Regions from separate parts of the Bradyrhizobium sp. IC4060 genome, predicted to be linked through region 1. Evidence: riboswitches for the same ligand, from Rfam matches in the RefSeq annotation. Region 1 holds a riboswitch; the other holds the start of a gene.
The links. Region 1 has a riboswitch for cobalamin ahead of I6F16_RS05195 (DUF1636 domain-containing protein). Riboswitches for the same ligand answer to the same signal wherever they lie in the genome.
Positions count from the first base shown of each region.

Region 2: linked by a shared signal. The riboswitch ahead of metE (5-methyltetrahydropteroyltriglutamate--homocysteine S-methyltransferase) and the one ahead of I6F16_RS05195 (DUF1636 domain-containing protein) in region 1 are both predicted to bind cobalamin.

Region 1 is NZ_JADYVJ010000001.1:1,092,057-1,098,527, forward strand. It holds gene cobN (cobaltochelatase subunit CobN) at 1-759, opposite strand, end outside; gene cobW (cobalamin biosynthesis protein CobW) at 759-1,808, opposite strand; gene I6F16_RS05195 (DUF1636 domain-containing protein) at 1,805-2,179, opposite strand; cobalamin riboswitch at 2,273-2,495, opposite strand; gene cobO (cob(I)yrinic acid a,c-diamide adenosyltransferase) at 2,536-3,171, shown strand; gene I6F16_RS05205 (cobyric acid synthase) at 3,179-4,627, shown strand; gene cobD (threonine-phosphate decarboxylase CobD) at 4,616-5,581, opposite strand; gene cbiB (adenosylcobinamide-phosphate synthase CbiB) at 5,593-6,471, opposite strand, start outside.
Region 2 is NZ_JADYVJ010000023.1:54,527-60,997, reverse strand. It holds gene I6F16_RS35445 (nodulate formation efficiency C protein) at 202-906, opposite strand; cobalamin riboswitch at 1,886-2,090, shown strand; gene metE (5-methyltetrahydropteroyltriglutamate--homocysteine S-methyltransferase) at 2,191-4,536, shown strand; gene I6F16_RS35435 (hypothetical protein) at 5,051-5,611, opposite strand.

The sequences.
Region 1 (6,471 bases):
TTGCGCCAGATGCGCGCGCAGCCAGTCGGCAACGCCCGGCGCCTTCAGCGAGGTGACGAACACGCCGTAGGCGTCAAATCCCTTCTCGCGCAACGCGGCAATCAAGGCGTCGACCGGCCCGGTATCGGCGGCCGTGAGATAGGAGCGATAGAACGTCACGAGTGCGCGCGGCTTGCCCTCGCCGCCCGCCGGCGCGGCAATGACGCCGCGCGCGGGATCGTAGAATCCCATCTCGGGCACGGTCATCTCGCCGATGACCGGGCCGGCATAGAGGCCCGAGGCCAGCGCGAGCTGCGCGATCGCGGCTTGCGCGGCGACCGGGCCACCGGAGTCGCAGAGCACCTTGAGCCGCCGCAGCGTCGAGACCGGCAGGGTCGAGTACGCATCCAGCCGCGCGTCGTCGCGGCCGTCCGCCGGCAGCACGGCGAGCACGATGTTGCGCTCTTGCGCGAGTTGCTGGAGCGCCGCGAGCCCGTATGCCCAATAGGACTCCCCGCCGATCAGGCGCACCAATATGCCCCGCGCCTGCGACAGCGTCCGTTCGATATAGGTGTCGACCGACAGCGGATGACGCAGCTCCGCGAGATTGGCCAGCCGCAGCGACGGCAGGCTGCCCCGACCGCGGCGCCAGCCGGCCGCAAACGCGGCCAAATCGGAATCCGAATACGAGAGCACCACGAGATCGGCCGGGTCCTGGCCGATGTCTCTTGGCGTCGCGGTCTCCTCGAGACCGCGGCTCTCGCGGAAGACGACGTGCATCAGATGCCAGATCCTGAAAGACCAAGTCCTGCCTTGATGGCGGCCTCGTCGATATCGCCATGCTCGCCGATCACGACGAGCTTCGACTGTCTGAGACCCGCGCCCCATGGCTTGTCGAACTGATGGCGCACCCGCTCGCCGACCGCCTGCAACAACAGGCGCATCGGCTTGCCAGCGACCGCGATGTACCCCTTCGCCCGCAGCACGTTCTGCTCGCGCGCCAGTTTCTGGACCGATGCGACCAGCGCGTCGATGTCGGCGACCTCCGGAAGGTCAATCACGACCGAGGCAAAATCATCGTGCTCGTGCTCCTCCTCGCCGTCATGATGCGATGGCCGCGCGGCGAGATCATTCTCGGCGGCAGCGCCGAGGCCGAGAATGACGCGCGCATCGATCGCACCGTCGGTGACCGGCAGCATCGGCACGCGGCGCGGCATCTCGGCGGTGATCGCCGCTTTTGCGGCTTCGATTCCGGCTGCGCCCGCAAGATCGGCCTTGGTCAGCAGCACGATGTCGGCGCAGGCGATCTGGTCCTCGAACACTTCCGACAGCGGCGTTTCGTGATCGAGATTGTCGTCCGCCGCGCGCTGCGCTTCCACCGCAGCCGGATCCGGCGCGAAGCGGCCGGCGGCGACAGCCTCGGCATCGGCCAGCGCGATCACGCCGTCGACCGTGATGCGCGAGCGGATCTCCGGCCAGTCGAACGCCTTCAGCAGCGGCTTCGGCAGCGCCAGGCCCGAGGTCTCGATCAGGATGTGATCGGGCCGCACCGGCCGCGCCAGCAACCGCTCCATGGTCGGAATGAAATCGTCGGCGACGGTGCAGCAGATGCAGCCATTGGCGAGCTCGACGATGTTCTCCTCCGGGCAATTCGCATCGGCGCAGGACTTCAGGATCTCGCCGTCGACGCCCTCGCTGCCGAACTCGTTGACGAGCACCGCGAGCTTCTTGCCGCCGGCATTGCTGAGCAGATGCTGGATCAGCGTCGTCTTGCCGGAGCCCAGGAAACCCGTGACCACCGTAACCGGGACTTTTGCGAGCGAGTTCATTCAGCGGCCTCCGGCACGACGGTAACAGGGGGAATACGGGCAAGCGACTGCTTGCGGAAGATTTCGGGACGGCTGCGCCATGGCACGATGCCGTCGGGCGCCGCCGCGTAGGCCGCAGCACCTGCGACCACGTCCTGCGCATTCGCATCGGACAGGCGGCCATAGACATAGGACCAGCGGCCGGGCGCGCTGAGCGCGACCGAGCAGCCCTGGCTGCACGCCGACAGGCATTCGACGGGAACCACGCTGACGCCCTCGGGCACGCCGGCCTCGAGAATCGCGCCATGCAGGCGCTTGCCGGGCGTCGTCTCGCCCTCGCCAAGCGTCTGGCCGGCGCGGCAGGTGATGCAGACATGAAGTGTGACGGTCATCGCCTCTTCCAGATAACAGCGGGAGGCGATGAGGCGCACGGACCATTCTCCTGAAGGCCCGCTTCCCCGTCGCGGAACACCCCGTCCGCCGGTCCAAAACTCGTCCGCGCTGGCAGGTCTCCCGGCTTGCGGAGCAGGGTTTTGGCCCTTCGATCCCCGCCTTCCCGATCCCAAAAGGAATCAGTGGCTTCGGGCATCTCTCCGGTCACGGTCGCGGGGGCGGCTGCAGTTTGGACCCAAATCTTTGCGGATTCGGACCCTATCGCATTCCCTCTTCGCCTGTCATAGGACAGGAACCAACGCCAGGCCACCATTTGCCGGTGGCCGCCACTTGTCAAGCCGAAGGACCGGGACCGATGACGCCTGAACCGGAAACCCACACGACCGAGGAAACCGACGCCCGCCACGCCGCCAAAATGGCGAAGAAGAAGGCCGCTCGCGACAAGATCATGGCGACCAAGAGCGGCGAAAAGGGCCTGATCATCGTCCATACCGGCGCCGGCAAGGGCAAATCCTCCTCGGCTTTCGGCATGATCGTCCGCTGCGTCGCGCATGGCTTCCCTTGTGCGGTGGTGCAATTCATCAAGGGTGCCTGGGATACGGGCGAACGGCGCCTGCTCACCGACCATTTCGGCGAACTCTGTCAGTTCCATGCGATGGGCGAAGGCTTCACCTGGGAGACCCAAGACCGCACCCGCGACATCGCTGCCGCGCGCGCCGGCTGGGAGAAAGCCAAGGAGCTGATCCTCGACGAGCGGCTGCGCATGGTCGTGCTCGACGAGATCAACATCGCGCTGCGCTACGACTATCTCGACATCGCCGAAGTCGTCGAATTCCTGACGACGCAAAAGCCTGCGATGACGCATGTCGTGCTCACCGGTCGCAACGCCAAGGACGAGTTGGTCGAGATCGCCGATCTCGTCACCGAGATGACGCTCGTGAAGCATCCGTTCCGCTCCGGCATCAAGGCGCAGGCCGGCGTCGAGTTCTGAAGTCATCATGGCACGCGCGCTGATGATCCAGGGAGCCGGCTCGGACGTGGGCAAGTCGCTCATCGTCGCCGGCCTCGCGCGCGCCTTCGCGCGCCACGGTCTGCGGGTGCTGCCGTTCAAGCCGCAGAACATGTCGAACAATGCCGCGGTCACGGTCGACGGCGGCGAGATCGGCCGCGCCCAGGCGCTGCAGGCGCTCGCCGCCGGCGTCGAGCCGCACACCGACATGAACCCGGTGCTGCTCAAGCCCGAGACCGATGTCGGGGCGCAGGTCGTGGTCCACGGCAAGCGCATCGCGACCGCACGCGCGCGCGACTACGCGGCGATGAAACCGTCGCTGATGGGCGCGGTGCTGGAGAGTTTCGAACGGCTGAAGGAGCGCGCCGATCTGGTGCTGGTCGAAGGCGCCGGCAGCCCGGCCGAGGTGAATTTGCGCAAGTCCGACATCGCCAATATGGGCTTTGCCCGCAAGGCGAATGTGCCGGTCGTGCTGGTCGGCGACATCGACCGTGGCGGTGTCATCGCCCAGCTGGTCGGCATCAGGACGGTGATCGACCCCGACGATGCCGCGATGATCTCTGGCTTCGTCATCAACAAGTTCCGCGGCGATCCCACGCTGTTCGACGACGGCTACAGGCTGATCGAGCAAAAGACCGCATGGCGCGGCCTCGGCGTGCTGCCCTGGTTTCCGCGCGCCGGCGAGCTGCCGGCCGAAGACGCGCTCGGCCTGCGCGATGCGCGCAAGCCGGGCCAATGCAAGATCGCCTGCCTGGCGCTATCGCGCATCGCCAATTTCGACGATCTCGATCCGCTCAAGCTCGAGCCGGGTGTCGATCTCGTGATGGTGCGTCCGGGCGAAGCCATTCCCGGCGATGCCAGGCTCGTGATCATCCCTGGCTCAAAATCCACCCGCGGCGACCTCGCCTTCCTGCGCGCGCAGGGCTGGGACGTCGACCTGTTCGCGCATTACCGCAGGGGCGGCCATGTGCTCGGCCTCTGCGGCGGCTATCAGATGCTGGGACGCAGCGTCGCCGACCCCGAAGGCATCGAGGGGCCTGCGGGCGACACGCCGGGCCTCGGGCTTCTCGATATCGAGACGGTGATGAGCCCGCAAAAGACCCTCACGCGCGTTGCGGCCGTGCACGCGGCGACGGATCAGCCGATCCAGGCTTACGAGATCCACATCGGCCGCACCGACGGCCCGGATCGCGCCCGCCCCTTCGCAAAGCTCGACGGCGAGCCGGAAGGCGCGATCTCAAGGGATGGTCGTGTGCAGGGCAGCTATCTGCACGGCCTGTTCACGTCGGATGATTTCCGCAAGGCCTACCTCGCCAAACTCGACATTCCCGCAGGCGACGAGCCCTATCACGCCAGCGTCGAAAGCGCGCTCGAGGCGCTGGCCGATCACATCGAAAAGCATCTCGACGTCGAAGGCCTGCTCGCGCTAGCGCGCTAGGGCCTCGGCAAGGCGCGTCCATTCGGCTTCGCTGCCGGGGAGCCCGAGGCGCAGCCATGTCGGCTGTTGCGCGAACACGCGGGACCAGATGTGGCTGCGCGCGAGCCTCTCCTGCGCAGCCACCGCGTCGGCCGTTTCGTACAAGCGAAACAGCGGTGTGCCGCCGATGAGCCGCCAGCTTCGCGAATGCGCCATTGCATCGAGGCGAACACAGTCGCGCGCGAGCCGCGCCGACGTCGCCTCGGCCCAAGTCTGATCGCGCAAGGCACGACAGCCGATTTCGATCGCCGCGCCCGAAACAGGCCATGGACCCGACACGGCGGCAAGCTTGTCGATGTCGGCGGCATGACCGATGGCGAAGCCGAGCCGCAGGCCGGCCAAGCCATAAAACTTTCCGAACGACCGCAGGATCAACAGTCCCGGTCGATCCGCGTCGGGTGCAAGCGACAATTGCGGAATCGGGTCCGCAAAGCTCTCGTCTACGACGAGACGGCCGACGCGCGGCAACAGCGCGAGCAGATCCTTGCGCGAATGGCACCGCCCGTCGGGATTGTTGGGATTGACGACGATGGCGAGGTCCGCACCCGCCAGCGCATCGAGCTCGGCAACCTCCTGGACGTCCCGGCCGGCGGCCGACAGGACGCCGGCATATTCATTGTAGGTCGGCGCGAGGATACGCGCGCGCCCGGGCGCCGCGAGTTGCGGCAGCAATTGAATGGCGGCCTGAGCACCGCCCATCGCAACGATCGGTGCGCTCGTGCGGTAGCCGTGCCGCGCCGCCTGATGCAATGCCTCGATCTCGGCGCGTGATGGCAGCGCGCTCCACGCGCGCGCGCTCACCTCGCCCACGGGATACGGCAGCCGGTTGATCCCGGTCGACAGATCGATCCAATCCTCTGCGCGTCCGCCGAAACGCCGCTGGGCCTGGTCCAGATTTCCACCGTGCTCGCGCATGCCCCGTTGTTTCACGCGAAAGCCAGGATCGCAAGCAGGCCTGCGACCAGCAGCATGGCGCGGCGATAGACCGTCAGCGCCTCGACGATGTCGGCGGCGCGCGGATCGCGCGCGCCTTCGTTCAGCCAGGGCTCTTCGGTCGCGCTGCCGTGATAGATGCGGGGACCGCTGAGCCGCACACCGAGTCCGCCGGCCATGGCCGCTTCCGGCCAACCGGCATTGGGCGAGCGATGCCGGCGCGCATCGCGCGTCATGCAGGCCAATGATTCCGACCGCTGCGGTGCCAGCAGCACGAACAGGAATCCGGTCAGCCGCGCCGGGACGAAATTGGCGACGTCGTCGATGCGCGCTGCCGCCCAGCCGAAGGCTTCGTGGCGTTCGCTGCGATGGCCGATCATGGAGTCCAGCGTGTTGATCGCCTTGTAGCCGAGGATGCCGGGCAAGCCCAACAGTGCGCCCCAGAACACCGGCGCGACGATGCCGTCGGAGGCGTTTTCGGCAAGGCTCTCGATCGCCGCGCGCGCGATGCCGGCTTGATCGAGGCTTGCGGGATCGCGGCCGACGATGCGCGAGACCGCTTCGCGCGCGGCGGCGACGTCGCCGGCCAGCAAGGGCGTGGCCACGGCAGCGACATGATCGTGCAGCGAGCGCAGCGCGACCAATGGCCAGGCCAGGATGCCAATCAGCACGATCTGGATCCAGCCCGAAGGAAGCAGTGATTGCAGCGCCCAGCCGAGCGCCGCGGAGAGCGCGATCACCGCAAGCGCGCCGGCGACGCCCGCGGCTCGGCGCAACGCCGGCGGATCGGACGCGCGATTCAAGGCGGTGTCGATGCCGGCAATCAGCCCGCCCAGCCAGGTGACGGGATGCCCGATCCGCGCGAACAGCCA
Region 2 (6,471 bases), on a different contig from region 1:
GGTGGAAGAACGCAATTGTGCTGCTCGACCTTCCTTACGGCGGGCCGAACTGCTGCGAGAAAGGCAGCGGGACTGTTGCGGAGCCGTAAACAACGCAACTGCAGAGCGCGTATGTCTTGCAGTTGGTACGAGGCGTTCGACCGTACGGCAGCTGCGGTGCGATGTTGCCCTGCGCGACCGTCTGCTAAGGCCTTCGCTCTCCTAGTCTTCCTCTTCCTTTGGCTCGGTCCGTTGGAACCAGGAGCCCGGAGGAAATTTCGCGATGCGCTTGGCAAAAGAGGATTGTGGCTCCCAATCTTGGCCTTCGCTCTTCTCGAAGGTGATGACCCCGTTGTGTGTAAAATAACGTGGTCCTTGGATATCGCAATTCACCAAGAGCAGAATGCGCCATAGATCGCCTTTCTCGTTCGGCTTGTCATTCTGCTTGGGTAAGTAGTCGACCCCAACAGGTTCAATGATAGTGCATCGGCCCTGCCGCAGAAGATCGCCGAGCCGGCCTTGCGGCGTAGTCACAAAGTTGAAGTTACTTGGATCATGCAGAAAGCTAAGATTTGCGTCCCTTTCACCATCTGCGACTTCTTTGGCGATCAGCGAGAGCGCTAGGGCACGCCAGCCCAATTCCATCGGCTTCGCATAGGTTGACGCAAGCTCAATCGTACCGTCGAGCGCGACTTTCCAGGTGATAGCGTACTGTTCGTCTGATTTGTTGTCTCGGTGCCTGGTCCACGAAACGAAAACATGGTCGTTTTCGCCAAGTTCAGCGACCCCCCACATCTGAGGGACGAACTGTGCCACCTTCGAGACATTGGAGATGATTTGTTCTATCGTCTCACCATCTTGCGCTCGCCACGTTGACTTGAGTCTTTCGACAAGTGGGTTGTCGCTGGCGCGAATAGTGTTACTCATGGCAGCCGGCCAGGCTAGGCAGATTAGAAGTCCGCCCATGCGAAGCCATAGCGCGGGTCTTCCCGACATTCTCTTCATAACCCTCGGCCTATCACGTTTCATCCGTACATCTTTCAAGGCGGGCAACCTTGAACCTGCTATGAGCGAGCGCAAGAAGTTTACGGAGACGCGACGGGGCACCCGCGGCTGTCCCGCGCGGGCAGGCGCTCCCCTCTATGTCACGCGCCGCTAACTTCCATAGCCAGCGACAGCGTCAATTGGCTGAGCTGGACATCCCCAGCAGAAGAGACTGGGCATGTCGAGGGGCTTGCATTCTTCGTGCCAGGCAGCAGGCGGAGATTTGCACGGGGTTTTATGTCCCTATTGTCGACTTTCCGACCTGCGCACGTTTCGATGTTTCCATTCAGTGTATCGGCGTAGTTTGTGCATCCTTGTCCCGCACAGATAGTTTGCGGAAGAGGTGAGCGCCTCGATGCCAAGTGCCTGATGAGATTCGACGGTGTGTTTGCCGTCATTGAACCGGGTGGTTCGCTAAAGTTGCCGTCGGCGTTCGGCCTACATGATGGCTGGCGATACGAAGCCGAGAAGTCTGGCTGGCACGAAAATCAACCTGCTCGCCGCGTATGTTGCTAGATTGCGCCTCCTGCCTTGACGTGTTCAATGGGGATCCTCTAGTCGAGAAAATAGCTGGCCAGCGGATGTGCTGGGCGAACCGCTGGAAATCGGAAGCCGCATCGAATGCATTCTGCTCGAAACGGCGGTAATCGCCGCTACGCGGGCTGGTTTTGTCCCTTCATTGATGGGGCGGGCGGCGTCGCCTCAAGGCAGCTCCGAGTCGCACTCCGACATCTGACAAGGACATCTCTGATTGCGACAGCTCTGTTTAGAGAATCATAGAGATGGACGGTCATTCGCCTAGTAGATGTCGCAGATAGCGTGGCACATAATCTGAGAGGTTGACGGAAGAGTCCTCCTGCCGATAATCCAAGCTCGTCGAGGTTCTCCGAATCCCACTTGATCCGGAGCTAAGAGGGAAGCCGGTCCAAATGCCGGCGCTGCCCCCGCAACTGTGAGCGGCGAGCTACTGTCCAACGATGTCACTGAAGCCCGCACGGCTTTGGGAAGGCCGGACAGCAGCGATGAGCCAGCGAGCCAGGAGACCTGCCCCGACGATAGATTGGTCCACGGGCGGGGTGTCTCGGTGGTGCGCCAAGCAGCCGTCGCGCGCGCGACTTCCTCTGCCTGCGTCCGCCATGGCCTCTGTCCCCAACAGGGGTTAACACTATGTCTCTTCTCTCTCTTCCGGTTGCTACGCTCGGTACGCCACGCATCGGTCCAAGGCGTGAGCTCAAATTCGCTCTTGAAAGCTACTGGGCCGGAAAGATCAGCGAACAGCAGTTGCTCGAGGACGCATCCGGCCTGCGCGCAGCGAACTGGGCTCGTCAGAAGTCTCTCGGCGTCACGGTCATTCCGTCGAATGACTTCTCGCTGTATGATCAGGTGCTCGATACAAGTGTCATGGTTGGCGCTATCCCGGAGATCTACGCCTCGAAAGGAGAATCCGTTTCCCTCAAGACGTACTTCGCCATGGCTCGCGGATCACAATGCGACGATCAGGATGCGAGTTGCGGTCTGGGCCCGCGGGGGTCTGGCGCACCCGCGCAGGAAATGACTAAGTGGTTTGATACCAACTACCACTACATGGTTCCCGAGTTTTACAAGGGACAGGGGTTCAGACTTTGCTCTCGCAAACCCATTGAAGAGTATGTGGAAGCAAAGGCTCTAGGCTTTCAAACCCGCCCTGTCCTGATCGGGCCCGTCACATTCCTAAATCTCGGTAAGAGTGCCGATAGCGCGTTCCAGCCCCTCTCCCTACTGGATGATTTGATACCGGTCTATATCGACGTTCTGCATGAATTGGCCGAACGAGGGGCAAGTTGGGTTCAGTTTGACGAGCCCTGCCTGGTCCTTGATCTGGACGAAGCGGTGCGAAAATCATTGCTACATGCCTATAACCGGTTCGCAAAGGAGGGACCGGCTATCAAGATCATGGTTGCCAGCTATTTCGGCGAGCTAGGCGACAATCTGGATACCGCATTGAGCCTCCCGGTTTCCGGTCTGCACTTTGATCTAGTTCGAGCGCCAGAGTTGTTGGATAAGATCGTCGCTGTCGGCCGAAGTGATCTCGTCATGTCGCTCGGGGTCATCGACGGCCGGAATGTATGGCGGTCGAACTTGTCGTCCCTTCGTCAGCGGCTGGAGCCCGCGATTGCGAAGCTCGGCAAGCACCGTGTACAGCTCGCTCCATCCTGCTCGCTGCTTCACGTGCCGGTCGATGTTGAACTCGAGACCGGGCTCACGTCCGACGTCAAGAGCTGGCTTGCTTTCTCTGTTCAGAAGATGCGTGAGCTTGCGATCCTGGCGCGAGCACTCGCTGGCGACCAAAATGTTGGGCTCGCTCTTGCCGATTCGGAATGCGCTGCGACTGCCCGCCGGACTTCGCCGAAGATCCATGATGCCAATGTCGCTACCCGGATGAGGGCGATCGACCAGACGATGCGCAGGCGCGCAAGCCCATTTGCCCGTCGTTCCGAGATCCAAAGGGCGCGCTTTGGACTACCAGCTTTTCCCACCACGACAATCGGATCGTTTCCGCAGACCAGAGAGGTTCGAAATGCTCGTGCGGCGCATGCGCTAGGCGCGATGAGCGACGAACAATACGGCAGGTTCATCAAGGAGGAGATAGCCCGCGCCGTACGTTGGCAGGAGGACATCGGTCTTGACGTCCTCGTGCACGGCGAATTTGAGCGCAATGACATGGTGCAGTACTTTGGCGAGCAACTCGGCGGCTTCCTATTTACCAGGAAGGGATGGGTACAGTCTTATGGTTCGCGCTGCGTCAGGCCCCCGATCCTGTTTGGCGATGTAGTGCGGTCGAAGCCGATCACTGTGGACTGGTGGTGCTATGCGCAATCACTAACTAGCAAGCCGATGAAGGCGATGTTGACCGGACCGGTGACGATCCTGAACTGGTCGTTTGTTCGCGATGATATTCCTCGAAGCGAGGTCTGCCGTCAGCTGGCGCTCGCGATCCGCGACGAAGTCCGCGATCTCGAGAATGCCGGTGCGGCCATGATCCAGATCGACGAAGCGGCACTCCGCGAAGGATTGCCCTTGCGCCGATCGGAGTGGAAGGCATATCTCGATTGGGCCGGAGAGTGCTTCCGCATTTGCTCATCGGGCGTTGCCGATCAAACGCAAATTCATACACATATGTGCTACTCAGAGTTTAACGACATCATCGGTGCGATCGCTGCAATGGATGCGGATGTCATTTCGATCGAAACGTCGCGATCGAAAATGGAGCTACTGGACGCATTCAGCAAGTACGACTATCCAAATCAAATCGGACCGGGCGTGTACGACATCCACTCTCCACGCGTTCCCGAGGTGGGCGAAATGCAGGAGCTGATGGTACTGGCTCGGACGCGTTTGCAGGAATGGCAGCTCTGGGTCAATCCGGACTGCGGCCTAAAAACGCGCAACTGGGAGGAGGTTCGACCTGCGCTAACCAACATGGTCGCTGCCGCCCGCGAACTGCGTGCAGCATCCGATCCGCAAAACCATTGATCCCGCGCTCGGGTCTGTTCTCGACCAAGCGAATTTGCTTGTGGTCATTTGCGCTCTCCGCAATCTCGAGCAAGCCTTGGGGCCAACCAAAATGCCAGGCCCCAGTTGGTGGTCCGAAGGAGGTGAACCCGGAGGAACGACGCTGACGCGTCGCGCTACTTGGCCGAGAGAGAATAGCCGACGGTTCATCAAGGCGAGAAACATTCGCCGAAAATATGGACTCATATCGACACATTTATCGTTGTTAATTATGACGTGGTAAGCGATCGTTTGGTCTGAGAGTCAAAATCTACACAGAGGTGTGTCGCTCGCGAGTACATTGGGAACGGTTGCGACAGCAATGCGAGGAGTGATGCCGGACGGTCACCGCAAGCCCCCACCACAATCGGTCCGCTCGGACATGTTTCCCGTCAGGCGCTCTCATTCAGGAAACTCTAGATAGTTTCCGACGAGAGGACGCCGAACCCAGTTCCTGCCTCAACTCACGCCAATCTATTGTGCAGGATGGCCGCCGCTATCCGAGCCAGATACGCCAATGCGTCGGCTGCACGGCGACGTGCTCTCCGGTATTCGCGTTGATCCATCCGCCGAACACCCGGCGACAAGGAAAGACCACCCGGTGAATTGAATTGCCCTCGATCACGGCAATCTCCAGATCCTGATCGAAGGGCGGCATGATTTCGAGCCGCTCCCAGATCGAATCGCCATTAGATCCTGGACGAAGTTCATCGCTGCGAGCTGACAAATTTAGACAACCTTGTGAACATTGCGAACATCGCTTGGTTTCCGCGCGAACAGGCTCTGCCCGATTAGACCGGACGGCGCGCGGTATCGATGGCGTGAGCCGCGGCAGAGGGCTATCGGCCGTCGCATCGTTGGTACGGAACACGGTCCGCTCGCGAACCGAAATATTTAGATTTCCGCCGGGAAACAAGGCCTGAGCTTCAGTCGAATCGATCTGGGTCAGCTCAAGACCTCGGCTGTTGGTATTTGTAACTGTTCTGCACGAACTAAACTGGTCTGCAGCTCCAGCAATCCGGCCCGCGGCGGGGTAGATGGTCCGGCTTTCCGTCATGTCACATCTCTTGTTGGTGACACATCTCCGTGTTCTGCAGCGTCATGGCGTGGGTGTGCGGGCGACCTCAGCCGCGCTCTCGCGCGCGTACCACGCGCTCCAGCGAGCGCGCGAAGACGCCGGATTCGGTTGACACCATTAGAATGAACGTAGCTTCGCTCGGAGCCCATAATCGGGCCTGTCCGCAGGTCGATAAAGTAGACGCCATCGCAAGCGGCGCAACTTATCATGTGCAGGTCATCGACCCGCGGCTCGGCTGCGTCCGGAAGGAGTCCTAAAAAGTGATCGCTGGTACCCGGACATGAAAGCATCATGGGCTCAAGTCGTTCTTTCCGCCATGCGTATGACCTTACTAGAAGATGACTGCTATCAGGACGGAGTCGCCGCAGCATTGATGCGGGTCAAAAGGCCAGTCCATCCGGAGTGGTTGAGCTCGAGCGGCAGCTACGTGCCACAGACGCCCGCGTTGGCAGTCGACATGTCCGAACTCGGGAGTCCGCCAGGGCCTCGCACTCTCTGCAAGACGCCAGCGTGTTGATTTGAGGCGCAACTCACGCTCCAAGGGTTACGGCAGCATTTTTCCTCATTGCTCCGTGCACGCGGATGGTCAAACGATTGTTCGCCTTTCATTGTCGGTAGCCTTGCCGGGGCTGATCCCACCCTTAGGGTTTGGCACTGAAGTCCGGACCTGGGCTCGTGGAAACGTGGGCTGCGACAAGCCTTATGATCGGCTTTGCTGTGGCGGCGGCTGGTGGACTGTCGGATGCAAGATCGGGGTTCCTTGCCTGATTGCTGCACGATCGCCTGCGCGTATAGTGCCTCGCCGCCGCATATGGAAAATCTGCACGCGCGCGCCTGCA